DNA from 4 places in the Streptomyces sp. NPDC050806 genome. Region 4 is predicted to be linked to each of the others. Evidence: riboswitches for the same ligand, from Rfam matches in the RefSeq annotation. Region 4 holds a riboswitch; each other region holds the start of a gene.
What was found. A riboswitch is a leader RNA that binds a small molecule or an ion and turns the genes downstream of it on or off. The one in region 4 is predicted to bind cyclic di-AMP.

Region 1: another riboswitch for cyclic di-AMP. It lies ahead of ACZ6WH_RS23225 (C40 family peptidase); the one in region 4 lies ahead of ACZ6WH_RS37380 (M23 family metallopeptidase).
Region 2: another riboswitch for cyclic di-AMP. It lies ahead of ACZ6WH_RS35965 (M23 family metallopeptidase); the one in region 4 lies ahead of ACZ6WH_RS37380 (M23 family metallopeptidase).
Region 3: another riboswitch for cyclic di-AMP. It lies ahead of ACZ6WH_RS27010 (transglycosylase family protein); the one in region 4 lies ahead of ACZ6WH_RS37380 (M23 family metallopeptidase).

Annotation. Positions count from the first base shown of each region.
Region 1 covers NZ_JBVJIF010000007.1:245,211-248,411, forward strand. The annotation lists gene ACZ6WH_RS23220 (hypothetical protein) at 8-361, shown strand; gene ACZ6WH_RS23225 (C40 family peptidase) at 433-1,596, opposite strand; cyclic di-AMP (ydaO/yuaA leader) riboswitch at 1,605-1,791, opposite strand; gene pcrA (DNA helicase PcrA) at 2,235-3,201, shown strand, end outside.
Region 2 covers NZ_JBVJIF010000014.1:147,532-150,732, reverse strand. The annotation lists gene ACZ6WH_RS35970 (GntR family transcriptional regulator) at 25-723, opposite strand; gene ACZ6WH_RS35965 (M23 family metallopeptidase) at 959-1,792, opposite strand; cyclic di-AMP (ydaO/yuaA leader) riboswitch at 1,806-1,963, opposite strand; gene ACZ6WH_RS35960 (M16 family metallopeptidase) at 2,306-3,201, opposite strand, start outside.
Region 3 covers NZ_JBVJIF010000008.1:493,923-497,123, forward strand. The annotation lists gene ACZ6WH_RS27005 (transglycosylase family protein) at 1-1,016, shown strand, start outside; cyclic di-AMP (ydaO/yuaA leader) riboswitch at 1,294-1,463, shown strand; gene ACZ6WH_RS27010 (transglycosylase family protein) at 1,468-2,145, shown strand; gene eno (phosphopyruvate hydratase) at 2,510-3,201, shown strand, end outside.
Region 4 covers NZ_JBVJIF010000017.1:24,570-27,770, reverse strand. The annotation lists gene ACZ6WH_RS37390 (PP2C family protein-serine/threonine phosphatase) at 1-133, shown strand, start outside; gene ACZ6WH_RS37385 (DUF2332 family protein) at 212-1,417, opposite strand; cyclic di-AMP (ydaO/yuaA leader) riboswitch at 1,692-1,833, shown strand; gene ACZ6WH_RS37380 (M23 family metallopeptidase) at 2,112-3,200, shown strand.

The sequences.
Region 1 (3,201 bases), on a different contig from region 4:
GACCACTATGGACGTAGTGATCAATGTGTTCGTCGCGCTGCACATCATCGGCATCGCCTCGCTGCTCGGCGGCTTCCTCACGCAGATGAAGGCGATGAGCGCGGGCACCGCCCGCTTCGTGCCCGCGATGCTGCACGGCGCGATCACGATGCTGGTGACCGGCGTCATCCTGGTCGGCCTGAACCAGATGCAGGACTACGCGGTCGACAACATCAAGATCGGCGTCAAGCTCGCCGTCCTGATCGTCATCCTGGGTCTGGTCTACGTGAAGCGCGACGAGGAGAAGGTGGAGAAGCCGCTCTTCGGACTCGTCGGCCTGCTCACGGTCGTCAACATCTTCATCGCGCTCCTCTGGACCTGACGCCCGACGCACACAGTATGGGCGGGGCGGCCCTGAGGGCGGCCGCGCACTTCGTCTTTTCCGGAACCGGTTCAGGCCGGTCGTACGTTCCCGTAGATCGGCATGTAGTAGATCGACTCCACGCGTACGTTCGCGCCCGGCTTCGGGGCGTGGATCATCTTGCCGTCGCCGATGTACATCCCGACGTGGCTGATGTCGTCGTAGAAGAACACCAGGTCACCCGGTTGCAGATCCTCCGTTGCGACCCGCGTGCCGGTCTTCACCTGGTCCCAGGTCGTCCGCGGCAGCGAGACGCCGGCCGTCTTCCACGCCGCCTGGGTCAGCCCCGAGCAGTCGTACGACGTGGGCCCGGTGGCGCCCCAGACGTACGGCTTCCCGATCTGCGCGCGGGCGAAAGCGATCGCCTTCTCCGCCTTGGTCGCGTACGAACCGTCGGGCACCCCGGAGCCGGTTCCGGAACCGCTGCCCGTCCCGGAGCCGGACCCGCCGTCCGTACCGCCCGAACCGCCGTCCTGCTCCCGCTCGCGCTCGGCCTGCTCCCGCGCCAGCTCCTCGGCCTTGCGCTTCGCCTCGGCCTTCTTCTTGCGCTCCAGCTCCGCCAGCCGCGCCTTCTCCTGCGCGGTCAGCCGGGACAGCAGCTGCCGGGCCTCGGTCAGCTTGCCCTGGACCTCCTGCTTGGACGTCTTCAGCGACTCCTGGGACTTCTGCAGCTCCTCCAGGCCCTTCGTCGCCTGCGCACGCTTGCGCGCGGCCTGCGCCTGCTGGTCCTGGTAGTCGGCGACCGCCTCCTGCTGGCGGCCGGTGAGCCGCTTCATCAGGTGGTTGCGGTCCACGAACTGCTGCGGATCCTGCGCCAGCATCAGCTGCGCGGTCGGGCTCAGCCCGCCGGACCGGTACTGGGCGGAGGCGAAGGTGCCCAGCTCCCGCCGGGCGTCGTTCATCTTCTGGGTCCGCTCGGCCGCGGCGTCCCGCAGCTCGTCCACCTTGGCGCGCTGCGTCGCGGAGCGCTCCTTGGCTGCGTTGTACTTCTGGGTGGCGACCTCGGCCTGCCGGTACAGGCCGTCGACCTTCTTCTTGACCTCCTCCATGGAGGGCGCGGGCTTCCTGGGGGACGCATCCGCGGTCTGGGTGAGCAGCGTGACCGAGGCCAGCGCCGCGGTGGTGAGCCCGGCCGCCGTACGGCGGTGTGCGGGCACGGTGAGCATGCGGGTGCGCGGCTTGCGATGAGACGCCAAGGCCGGCGACTCCTTCCGTGGACCGCCTACCGGGTTAGCTGTCGGGTTCGGGCGCGTGAGCGCGCGCGTGGGGCCGCGCGCCCACTGGTGCTACGGAAGGTGCCCTACGGCCGTGCGGATCGCTCCGCGGGGGCCGATTCACCCCGGTCGTGCGTGTGGGTCCCCGGCTCCGGCTGGCCGTGGTGACGAGCAGTTGCCATGCGTATGGCAAGGGCCGTGCGTACGAACAGACCGGACTCGGCGGGGCGGCCCGTGCCGGTGCTGTCACCGGCGGTGGGGCGGGCTGCCCGGTCGGCACGGTAGCCAACTCGTGTGACTTCTGTGAAGGCTGATGTTCGATTTGCCCGCAATCTTTTCGTGACCTGATCGTGTCCGTGCCGATGTGAGGGCTGTCGCGACCACGGAATGTCCGGTGTCGTTGTCCGTCCGTGACGGGCGGCGGGGTGCCGTACCCTCCGCGCGCCCTCGGCGCCGCCCGGCGCCCGCCTCCCGGCCGCCGGGAAGCGTGCGCCTCGTGCCCCCGGCCGCCTCCACACCGCGTCCCCGCCCTCTCCGCACCGCCTCCCGCACTTCTCCCCGCACCCGAATTTCACGGCCGGGGCCGGGCTGTCGGTGGGGCGGCCTAGACTCGGTGGGCGATGAGCAGCCTCTTTGACGACAGCTTCCTGGCGGACCTCGACCCCAAGGACGAGGAGCCGCCGCCTCCCGAGGACGAGGACCGTCCGGCAGCGGAGGAGGTGCCGCACGACCTCTTCGGTGGCCGCTACGACGCGCCCGTGCAGCGGGACGCGTACTACCGCGACGGCGCGGCCCGCCCCGCCGTCGACCCGGCCGCGCTGCTGGAGGGGCTGAACGACCAGCAGAAGGCCGCCGTCGTGCACACGGGCTCGCCGCTGCTCATCGTCGCCGGCGCAGGCTCCGGCAAGACCCGCGTCCTCACGCACCGCATCGCGCACCTCCTGGGCACGCGCCACGTCCACCCCGGCCAGATCCTCGCGATCACCTTCACGAACAAGGCCGCGGGCGAGATGAAGGAGCGCGTGGAGGAGCTGGTCGGCCCGCGCGCCAACGCCATGTGGGTCTCCACCTTCCACAGCGCGTGTGTGCGCATCCTGCGCCGCGAGTCCAAGAAGCTGGGCTTCACCTCATCGTTCTCGATCTACGACGCCGCCGACTCCAAGCGCCTGATGGCCCTGGTCTGCCGCGATCTGGACCTGGACCCGAAGCGCTTCCCGCCCAAGTCCTTCAGCGCCAAGGTCTCCAACCTCAAGAACGAGCTCATCGACCACGAGGACTTCGCCGGGACGGCGGCCGACGGTTTCGAGAAGACGCTGGCCGAGGCGTACGCGATGTACCAGGCACGGCTGCGCGAGGCCAACGCCCTGGACTTCGACGACATCATCATGACGACGGTGAACCTGCTCCAGGCGTTCCCGGACGTCGCGGACCACTACCGCCGCCGCTTCCGGCACGTCCTCGTCGACGAGTACCAGGACACCAACCACGCCCAGTACACCCTCGTACGCGAGCTGGTCGGCCCGGGGACCCCTGAGGTGCCCGCCGCCGAGTTGTGCGTCGTGGGCGACGCCGACCAGTCGATCTACG
Region 2 (3,201 bases), on a different contig from region 4:
CATGAGTTGTATACGGCAGCGGTGTTAATCCTGAACGCGCGCCATGTTTACGGACCGTTTCGCTTCCCTCACCGCGGGTGCGGGACGGCGCAGCCGGTGGGCGGGCATCGTGCGCTCCACGTGGGCGGCGGTCAGCGCGCGGGCGCGTTCGGCGTCGCCGCGCGCCACCGCGTCCACGATCGCGCCGAGCTCCTGCCAGTAGCGGTCCACGTCCCCCGGCGAGACCCGGCCCAGGTCGACCGCGTACACCCAGTCGATCTTGCGGCGCACCTGAATGAGCAGCGCCGTCATACTGGCGCTGCCGCTCGCCTGTGCGAGCGTCCCGTAGAACCAGCCGTCCAGTTGCCGCAGGTCGTCGGGGTTGCCGTGGCGGGCTCTCGCGCGCCCGAGCCGGACCAGACCGCGCAGCACCTTCAGGTGCGCGGCGGAGCGACGGGCCGCTGCACGGGCGGCACCCAGGGGCTCCAGGAGGAGGCGGATGTCCAGGAGGTCGGCGGCCTCCTGCTCGGTCGGCTCGGCGACGCACGCGCCCGCGTGCCGGCGAGTGGTGACGAACCCCTCGGACTCCAGGGTGCGCAGCGCTTCACGTACGGGGACGCGGGAGACGCCGTACCGGGAGGCGAGCAGTTCCTCGATCAGCCGGGAACCGGGCGGGAACGCGCCCGAGACGATGTCGTCGCGAATCGCCGTGCAGACCGCATGCGCCGAAATATTTCCTCGCATCGTCCGTGCCTCCGCCGCAATCCTCCGGAAACGCCGCCGGGCGGCGCCTTTTCCGTGACTCTATGACACCGGGCCGCCATTTCCGATGGCCGTGACGAATTCCTGGATATTTTTTGGCCGAGGAAAGGGGTACGCGGGAGCGCGGGGGCGGAAGCGTGTCCGGGGACGCCGAAGCCCCGGCCGTCGGGCCGGGGCTTCGGGTGGTACGCGGAGCGCGCCGTAGGGTGCGCGGTCGTCAGACGTTGACGCCGTGCGAGCGCAGGTACGCGATCGGGTCGATGTCCGAGCCGTACTCCGGGCCGGTGCGCGCCTCGAAGTGCAGGTGCGGGCCGGTGGTGTTGCCGGTGTTGCCGGACAGCGCGATCTGCTGGTTCGCGGAGACCTTCTGGCCGACCGAGACGCCGATGGACGACAGGTGGCCGTACTGGGTGTACGTGCCGTCGTCCATCTTCAGGACGACGTTGTTGCCGTACGCGCCGCCCCAGCCGGCCTCGACGACGGTGCCGGCGCCGACGGCGTGGACGGCGGTGCCGGAGGCGGCGTGGAAGTCGATGCCGGTGTGGCTGCCGGAGGACCACAGGCCACTGGAGGCCTTGTACGGCGTGGAGACGTAGCTGCCGGAGATCGGCGCGACGAAGCCCGAGGCGCTGAGGGTGGTACGGGCCTCCGAGCGCGAGGCGCGTGCCTCGGTGGCCTTCTTCTTCTCGGCCTTCTCCTTGGCGGCCTCGGCGGCCTTGCGGCGCTCGTCCTGGGCCTTCTTCTTGGCGTCCTCGGCGCTCTTCACGGCCGCGTCCTCGACCTTGGCGCGGGCGGCGGCGACCTCGGCGGCCTCCTCCTGCGCGTCGGCCTGGGCAACGATGTTGTCGGCGACCCGGTCGCCGGTGTCGGCGATGGCGCGGGTGAGGCCGGTGTCGGCGGTGGTGGCGGCCGGGTCCTCGTTCGCGGCCAGCGCCGGGGAGGCGATGGAAACGGCGACGCCGGTCGCCGCGGCTATGCCGGCGATGTTGCGGGTGGTCCGGGCAGCACGGCCGGGGCGGCGGTGCTTGCCGGTGGCACGGGTGAACGCCATGACCGGCGCACTCCTTTCCTTCCTTCTCGCCTACCGGGTTAGCTGACGGGTTCGGAGCAGGAAGGTCTCCTACGAGCGGCTCCGGGGGGAGTCGCCCGATTCACCCCAAGGGACATGTGGGTCCCCGGCTCCCCTGGCTCGCGCCGTACGGGGACTCGGCGATGACTGCCCGGCGGCCGCGGGTGCGGCGCACTTCTGTCGAACAGCCGGACCGACGCTAAACGGGACATCTCGCGATCAGCAAACAGAAACAGGAGTTTGTGCCGGACGCCACACGGCACGCGAGCAACCACCTACTGCATTCCGGACAAAAGTAGAGATCCCGGGCCGCATTGGCGACCCGGGATCCACTATGTCCTGATATGTGAGCGGCGTTGACGACTTTCACGCCACCCCGTGACGACACCGGTACGAGCCGTTCCGGCCCGCCCTCCCGCCGTACGGCGCGAGCGAATTCACAGCCGTTATCGCGAGGCCCGGCGACGGTCCTCTCCGCCGCCGGCCCGCTCCGCATCAGCCCTTGACGACCGACACCTCGCCGATGCCCAGCTTCCGCACCGGCTCCGCGATCTCCGCGGCGTCGCCCACCAGAACCGTCACCAGCCGGTCCACCGGGAAGGCACTGACCGCGGCGGCGGTCGCCTCGACCGTGCCCGTCTCGGTCATCCGCTGGTACAGCTGCGCCTGGAAGTCGTCGGGAAGCTCCTGCTCGACCTGGTCGGCGAGCGTCCCCGCGACGGCCGCCGCCGTCTCGTACTTCAGCGGCGCCACCCCGACCAGGTTCTGCACCGCCACGTCCCGCTCGGCGTCGGTCAGCCCCTCGGCGGCCAGCGTCCGCAGCACCTTCCAGAGGTCCTCCAGCGCGGGCCCCGTGGAGGCGGTGTCCACCGAGCCACTGATGGCCAGCATCGCGGCACCCGTACCGTCGGCGGAGGACCGCAGCACCTGGCCGAACGACCGCACGCCGTACGTGTAGCCCTTCTCCTCGCGCAGCACACGGTCCAGCCGGGAGGTCAGCGTGCCGCCCAGGCAGTACGTGCCGAGCACCTGCGCCGGCCACACCCGGTCGTGCCGGTCGGCGCCGATCCGGCCGATCAGCAGCTGGGTCTGCACCGCACCGGGCCGGTCCACGATCACGACGCGGCCGGTGTCGTCGGCCACGATGGGCGAGGCCGCCACCGGCTCCGCGGTCGAGCCCGCCCACGCCCCGAGGGTCTCCTCCAGCGCAGCGTCCAGGTCCACCCCGGCGAAGTCACCGACGACCACGGCGGTGGCCGTCCCCGGACGCACGTGCGCCTCGTAGAAGGCACGCACCGCGGTGGCGTCGATACGCGCCACCGTCTCCTCCGTGCCCTGCCGCGGCCGGGACATCCGGGCCGTGGCCGGGAACAGCTGCTTGGACAGCGCCA
Region 3 (3,201 bases), on a different contig from region 4:
CCCCCGCCCTCCTGGTGGCGGCCTCCGTCACGGGTGCGGGCCTGGCCCTGCCGCTGCTGACGGCGGGCGGCGCGCAGGCCGCCGACACCGCCACCTGGGACCGCGTCGCCATGTGCGAGAGCGGCGGCATGTGGAGCGCCAACGCCGGCAACGGCTTCTACGGCGGGCTCCAGCTGACCCTCCAGATGTGGCGGGACTACGGCGGCGAGTCCTACGCCGAGCGCCCGGACCTCGCCAGCCGCTCCCAGCAGATCGCGGTCGCCGAGTCGATCCTGAACGACCGTGGCCCGGACGCCTGGCCCAGCTGCGCCGTCAACGCCCGCCTGGACGTGGACGGCCTGATACCCGACGTGGACCCGGGCGGGTCGGAGGCGCCCGCCCCGCAGCCCTCGGAGTCCGGCGACGACGCCTCCGGCGGCCCGTCCGCCGGTACGGGCGAGGAGGGCGGCGGCGACTCGGCGCAGCCGTCCGACGGTGCCTCCTCCGAGCCGTCCGGCGACGCCACGACCGACCCCTCCGATGAGGCCACGACCCCGCCGGCGGACGAGCCCGACGCCGAGCCGTCCGGCGACGCCACCGCCAAGCCGTCCGACGGCGCCACGGACGCCGACAAGGGTTCCGGCGCGGACTCCGGTGAGGACTCCGCGGGGCGGGATGCGGGCGGCTCCGCCGACCGGCCGTCCGGCGACGCGTCCGCTCCTTCCGGCGACCCCTCGGCCCCCGGTACCGGCCGCCACCGCGGCTCGGCGGGCGACGGTGCGGGCGAGAGGGCGGACGGCAAGGGGAAGGACGGCCGTTCCACGGGGCGGCACGCCTCGCGCGGCGGGGACGCGCACCGCGGTACCTCGGGTGGCGACGACACGTACACGGTGCGGCCCGGCGACAGCCTGTCCGCGATCGTCGAGGAGCGCGGGCTGACCGGGGGCTGGACCGGCCTGTACGCCGCCAACGAGGGCGTCATCGGGACCGATCCGGACCTTATCCACCCTGGTCAGCGGCTCGATCTGGGGCAGTGACGCAGGGGGCGGGCGGCATAAGTGCGGCCGGGTTGTACCCAATTGGGGAAAGTGAGACATGGGTCTCGTCCCGGAGCGTTTCCGCCCGCCGTATCCGTTGTTTCCATACCGTGTTCGACCTGCGCAAACGGATGGTTTCGATGATCGAAAACGGTCAACTGTCCTACGAAAGGGTGGTTTGAACCGCCGAGGGGTGTGTGTTTACGTTCTTCACCGCTCGCACCAAGCGGGCCCGCCGATCATTCGCCGAATCCTGCCGGTGATCGGTCGGACAACCGTCGCGCAAGCGCCGTAGGCAGGAGCGGGGGACCCAAGGTAAGTGCCGTCACCGCAGTGGAAACGCAGCGGGCGGCTTGGGGTGAAGCCGGGTGTGCGGAAGCGCGTCCGGCCGGGCCACTCACAGCCCGAACCCGACAGCTCACCTCGCAGGCGTCGGTGAGGAAGAACAACCATGCTCAAGGGCAAGCACCGCCGCCCCTCGAAGGCCGTCCGCGTCGTCACGCTCGCCGGTGTCGCCGGCGCCGCCGTGGCCGTTCCGCTGATGACCGCCGGTTCCGCCAACGCCGCCTCGGTCGCCACCTGGGACAAGGTCGCCCAGTGCGAGTCCGGCGGCAACTGGTCGATCAACACCGGTAACGGCTACTACGGTGGCCTGCAGTTCAACAACCAGTCCTGGGCCGCCGCCGGCGGTACCAAGTACGCGCCGCGTGCCGACCTGGCCACCAAGGACCAGCAGATCGCCACCGCCGAGAAGCTGCTCGCCATGCAGGGCCCGGGTGCCTGGGGCTGCGCCGGTGCCGGCGGCCTGACCGCCGGTGGCCCGGCCGCGCAGGTGGACACCGGCTCCGGCCAGGCCCAGCAGCAGGCCCCGAAGCAGGAGGCGCCGAAGCAGCAGGCCGCCCCCAAGCAGGAGGCGCCGAAGCAGCAGGCCGCCCCGAAGCCGCAGTCGGTGCAGCCCAAGGCCGCCCCGAAGCAGGGCCACGGCAACTACACCGTGAAGTCCGGCGACACCCTGGGCAAGATCGCCAAGGCGCACGGCGAGAACTGGAAGACGGTCTACGAGAACAACAAGTCGACCGTGGGCGACAACGCCGACCTGATCTTCCCGGGCCAGAAGCTCGAGGTCTGATCCGCCTCACTGACGGGTCCTGACAGCCCCCCCGGCCGGGGCCGCCGTCCGATCGGTGCACGATCGGCGTGCGGCCCGGCCCGTGTGACCGCCCCGCCGCGACGCGAAGCCCCCGAGCGCGTCACGGCGGGGCTTCACGTTTGCGGGGCGGCTTTGGCGCGCAGGCATCCGGGCGGGCCGCCGCTCAGATGCGTAGTGCCCGTTATGGCAGATATGTCCGCCATGAAAACCGGTTCTTACCTCCCGTATTGAGGGCCTTTGGGTCCTTTTTCGTCTCACGGAAGGGGCTAGGGGCAGGCGGACGGTCCCCGGGCCGTTAGGCTCGTGTTGCAGAACTCCAGATGACACCCATGAAGGAGACAACGTGCCGTCGATCGACGTCGTCGTAGCTCGCGAGATCCTCGACTCGCGAGGCAACCCCACGGTCGAGGTCGAGGTCGGCCTCGACGATGGCAGCACCGGCCGCGCTGCCGTGCCGTCCGGCGCCTCCACCGGCGCCTTCGAGGCCATCGAGCTGCGTGACGGCGACCCGAACCGTTACCTCGGCAAGGGCGTCGAGAAGGCTGTCCTCGCCGTGATCGAGCAGATCGGCCCCGAGCTGGTCGGCTACGACGCCACCGAGCAGCGCCTCATCGACCAGGCGATGTTCGACCTGGACGCCACCGACAACAAGGGCTCCCTGGGCGCCAACGCGATCCTGGGCGTCTCCCTGGCCGTCGCGCACGCCGCGTCCGAGGCCAGCGACCTGCCGCTGTTCCGCTACCTCGGCGGCCCGAACGCGCACGTGCTGCCCGTTCCGATGATGAACATCCTCAACGGCGGGTCGCACGCCGACTCCAACGTGGACATCCAGGAGTTCATGATCGCCCCGATCGGCGCGGAGTCCTTCTCCGAGGCGCTGCGCTGGGGTGCCGAGGTCTACCACACCCTCAAGAAGGTCCTGAAGGCCAAGGGCCTGGCCACCGGCCTGGGCGACGAGGGCGGCTTCGCCCCGAACCTGGGCTCCAACCGTGAGGCCCTCGACCTCATCCTGGAGGCCATCAAGGAGGCCGGCTA
Region 4 (3,201 bases):
CCGGCTCTCCGGCCGGGTGTTCCCCGGCCCCGACGCGCTGCTGGACGCCCTCGTGGACGACGTGGCACGGCACACGGGGGGCGAGACCGAGGACGACATGGCCCTGCTGGCGCTCCGTCGACCGGAGGGGTGAGTCTCGGAGTCTCCGTGGGCCGGGGGGAGCCCTCGGAGCTTCCGCAGACCGGCGGGGGGAGTCTTGGCCGTGGGCCGGCTACATCGGCTCCGGCTCCGGCTCCGCGAGCCACTGCACGCTCCGCCCGTGCTGCTCCGTGAGCGCGACGGGCCGGCCGTCGACGGCGAGCGTGAGGAGGCGCGCGTCGGCGGGGCGCGGGCCGGGCAGCCACGGCAGCACGCTGTGGCGCTCCTGGGAGACCCAGTGGCCCGGCCGGTCCACGAGCAGCGACCGTACGACCCGGACGAACTCCTCGCGGCGCTCCAGGGGCAGGTGGGTCAGTGCCGCCGTGTGGAAGACGACCAGCGTCGCCTCGGGCGGCGCCTGCGCGGCCAGCGCGGGCAGCTCGTGCAGGAGGTCGCCGCGTACGAGGGGCACCGGCGGCGCGTTCCGTACCGCCTCGACGGCGGCGAGCTGCCGGCCGGCCCGGTCCGCGACGGACACACCACCGTTCCCCGTACGACGACCGTTGCCCGTACGACCACCGTTCCCCGTACCGCCGCCGTACCCCGTATCACCGCTGTTCCCTGTGCCGCCGCCGTTCCCAGTACCACCGGGCCGGGCGCCCCCCGTGCCCGTACCGGCACTCGTTCCGAGGGCCGTGTCGTCCCGCGGGCCCGGCCAGGCCAGGGCACGGAGCCAGCGGATGTCGTCCGGGTCGGACAGGTCGAGCGGGTCGAGGCCGAGGCCGGCCCGCCAGACGACCCGCGGCGGCGCGGCCGGTACCGGCGTGCCCGGGGACGTGCGGCAGGGAAGGACCACCGGGCTGCCCGGGTCCCCGAACTCCGGCCCGCCGTCGTACCGGTAGCGGTACCGGTCCGGATGCAGGCACAGCCCGGCCGCCGCGCCGACCTCCAGGAGCGCGAGCGGCTGGGGGAGACGGGCGAGGACGGGCAGCAGCGTGGCGCAGCGCGCGGGCTCGTCGGTCCGGGCGAGCCGCTGCCTCATGACGTCGCGTACGTCGTCCCAGTGCCGGATCGTCCACTCGCGCCAGCTCCGGTACGCGAAGACGCCGCGCGGGCCCTGCTCGGCGTGCGGGCCGTCGAGGTAACGGACGGCGGCGAGCAGGAGGTTGGGCTGCTGCTGGTTGCCGTGCGGCAGCGAGACGGCCAGGAAGTCGCAGAAGTCCGGGTCCTGGCTGATGCGGGCGGTCAACTCCTCGTGGGCGTCGGACTCGCCCCGCGCCTGCTGCCACGCGAAGTCCGCGTACCGATCAGCCACTGCCTGCGCGCTGTTGACGACCATGATCAGACGCTACTGCTCTCACTTTCCGTAGCCGAGGCGCACCCCTCCGCATAACAAGTGACAAACGATCAGTCCGGTTGGGGTTTCCGATCCACGGCCAACTCGCCCCAATTTAGCCGTGGCTGCGTGTATAAGTCCTGGTCAGCGGTCGTACGGATTCCGGGGAACGCTTGGAATCCAGCCGTCGCGTCCATTACTGTCCGATAACGGAGCGCGGTCGTTACAGCCGTCGCAAGAGACGGCAACGCGCGCCGACGCCGAATCCCAACAGCGCACTTCATTACCGCACCACCCGCCAAGGGAACCGGGGAACCACCACCTTGGGGTGAATCGGGCGACTCCCCCGGAGCCGCCCGTAGGAGACCTTCCTGCTCCGAACCCGTCAGCTAACCCGGTAGGCGAGAAGGAAGGAAAGGAGTGCGCCCCCGTGGCGTCCAACAAGCCTGCCCCCGAACCGTCCCGCCGGACCGCGTACGAGCCGTTCGCGACGCACGAGGGCGCGGTGCACGACCCGCACGCGTACCAGGATTCTTCGTCTCCGCACCCGTACTCGCACCCGTATCCGGGTGGCCACGAGGCCCCCGGGGCCCACACGGAACCGGCGTTCGCCGACACCGCGGCCTTCCCCGCGGTCTCCGACACGGCCACCTTCCCCGCTGTGACCGCTACCGGTCCTGTGACCGCTACAGGCCCGATGGCCGGTACGGGCCCGATGACCGGTACGGGTGCCGTGGCCTTCGGCGGTGCCGTGGCCTTCGGCGCGCGCGGCGGCGCCCACGATGGCGTGCCGTACGGCGCAGGCGCAGGTGACGGCGTGCACGACGGCGCGTGGGAGGAATGGAACCCCACGGAGGAGTCCGTACGCCCCGTACGCGGCCGGCACCGTGTGGCCAAGCAGCGCGGCGGCGGCCTCGCCCGCAGCAGCACGGTACTGGGCGTCGGCGTCATGGCGGCGGTCGGCGCGGGCGGCATCGCCACCGCGCAGGGCAAGCCGCAGGTCTCCATATCCATGCCCGACCTGGGCGGCATGGCCGAGCGCGTGTCCGAGAAGCTGGGCTCGCACGACTCCGCCGACACGGCGAACGCACAGGGCGGCCCGTTCACGCAGGCGGCCGGCGCCGCCGGGGGCGAGCACTCCCAGGGCGGCGACGCCCTCCGCGCCCGCATCATGGAACAGGCCGAGCAGGCACAGAACTCCGCCGACCAGGAGGCCCGCGAGGCCGCCGAGAAGGCCGCCGTCGAGCAGGCCGAGGCGGAGGCCGCCGAGCGCCGGCAGCAGGCCGAGGCCGCGAAGAAGAAGGCCGAAGCGGCAGCCAAGGCCAAGGCCGAGGAGGCGGAGCGCAAGAAGGCCGAAGCGGCCCGCGCCGCCAAGCTCGCCGAGCTGGCGAAGAGCTACACCCTCCCGGTCTCCTCGTTCACCATCACCGCCACCTTCGGGCAGGGCGGCGACCGCTGGGCCGCCGACCACACCGGCCTCGACTTCGCCGCGCCGACCGGCACCCCGGCCAAGGCGGTGCACGGCGGCACGATCACGCAGGCCGGCTGGGCGGGTTCGTACGGCTACCGCATCGTCGTCACGCTCGACGACGGCACCGAGCTCTGGTACTGCCACCTCTCCTCGATGGTGAAGACCTCCGGCAAGGTGAACTCCGGCGACGTCATCGGCCGGGTCGGCGCCACGGGCAACGTCACGGGCCCGCACCTCCACCTGGAGGTCCGGCCGGGTGCCGACTCCCCGATCGACCCGCTGCCGTGGCTCCGCGACCACGGCCTGAAGCTCTGAC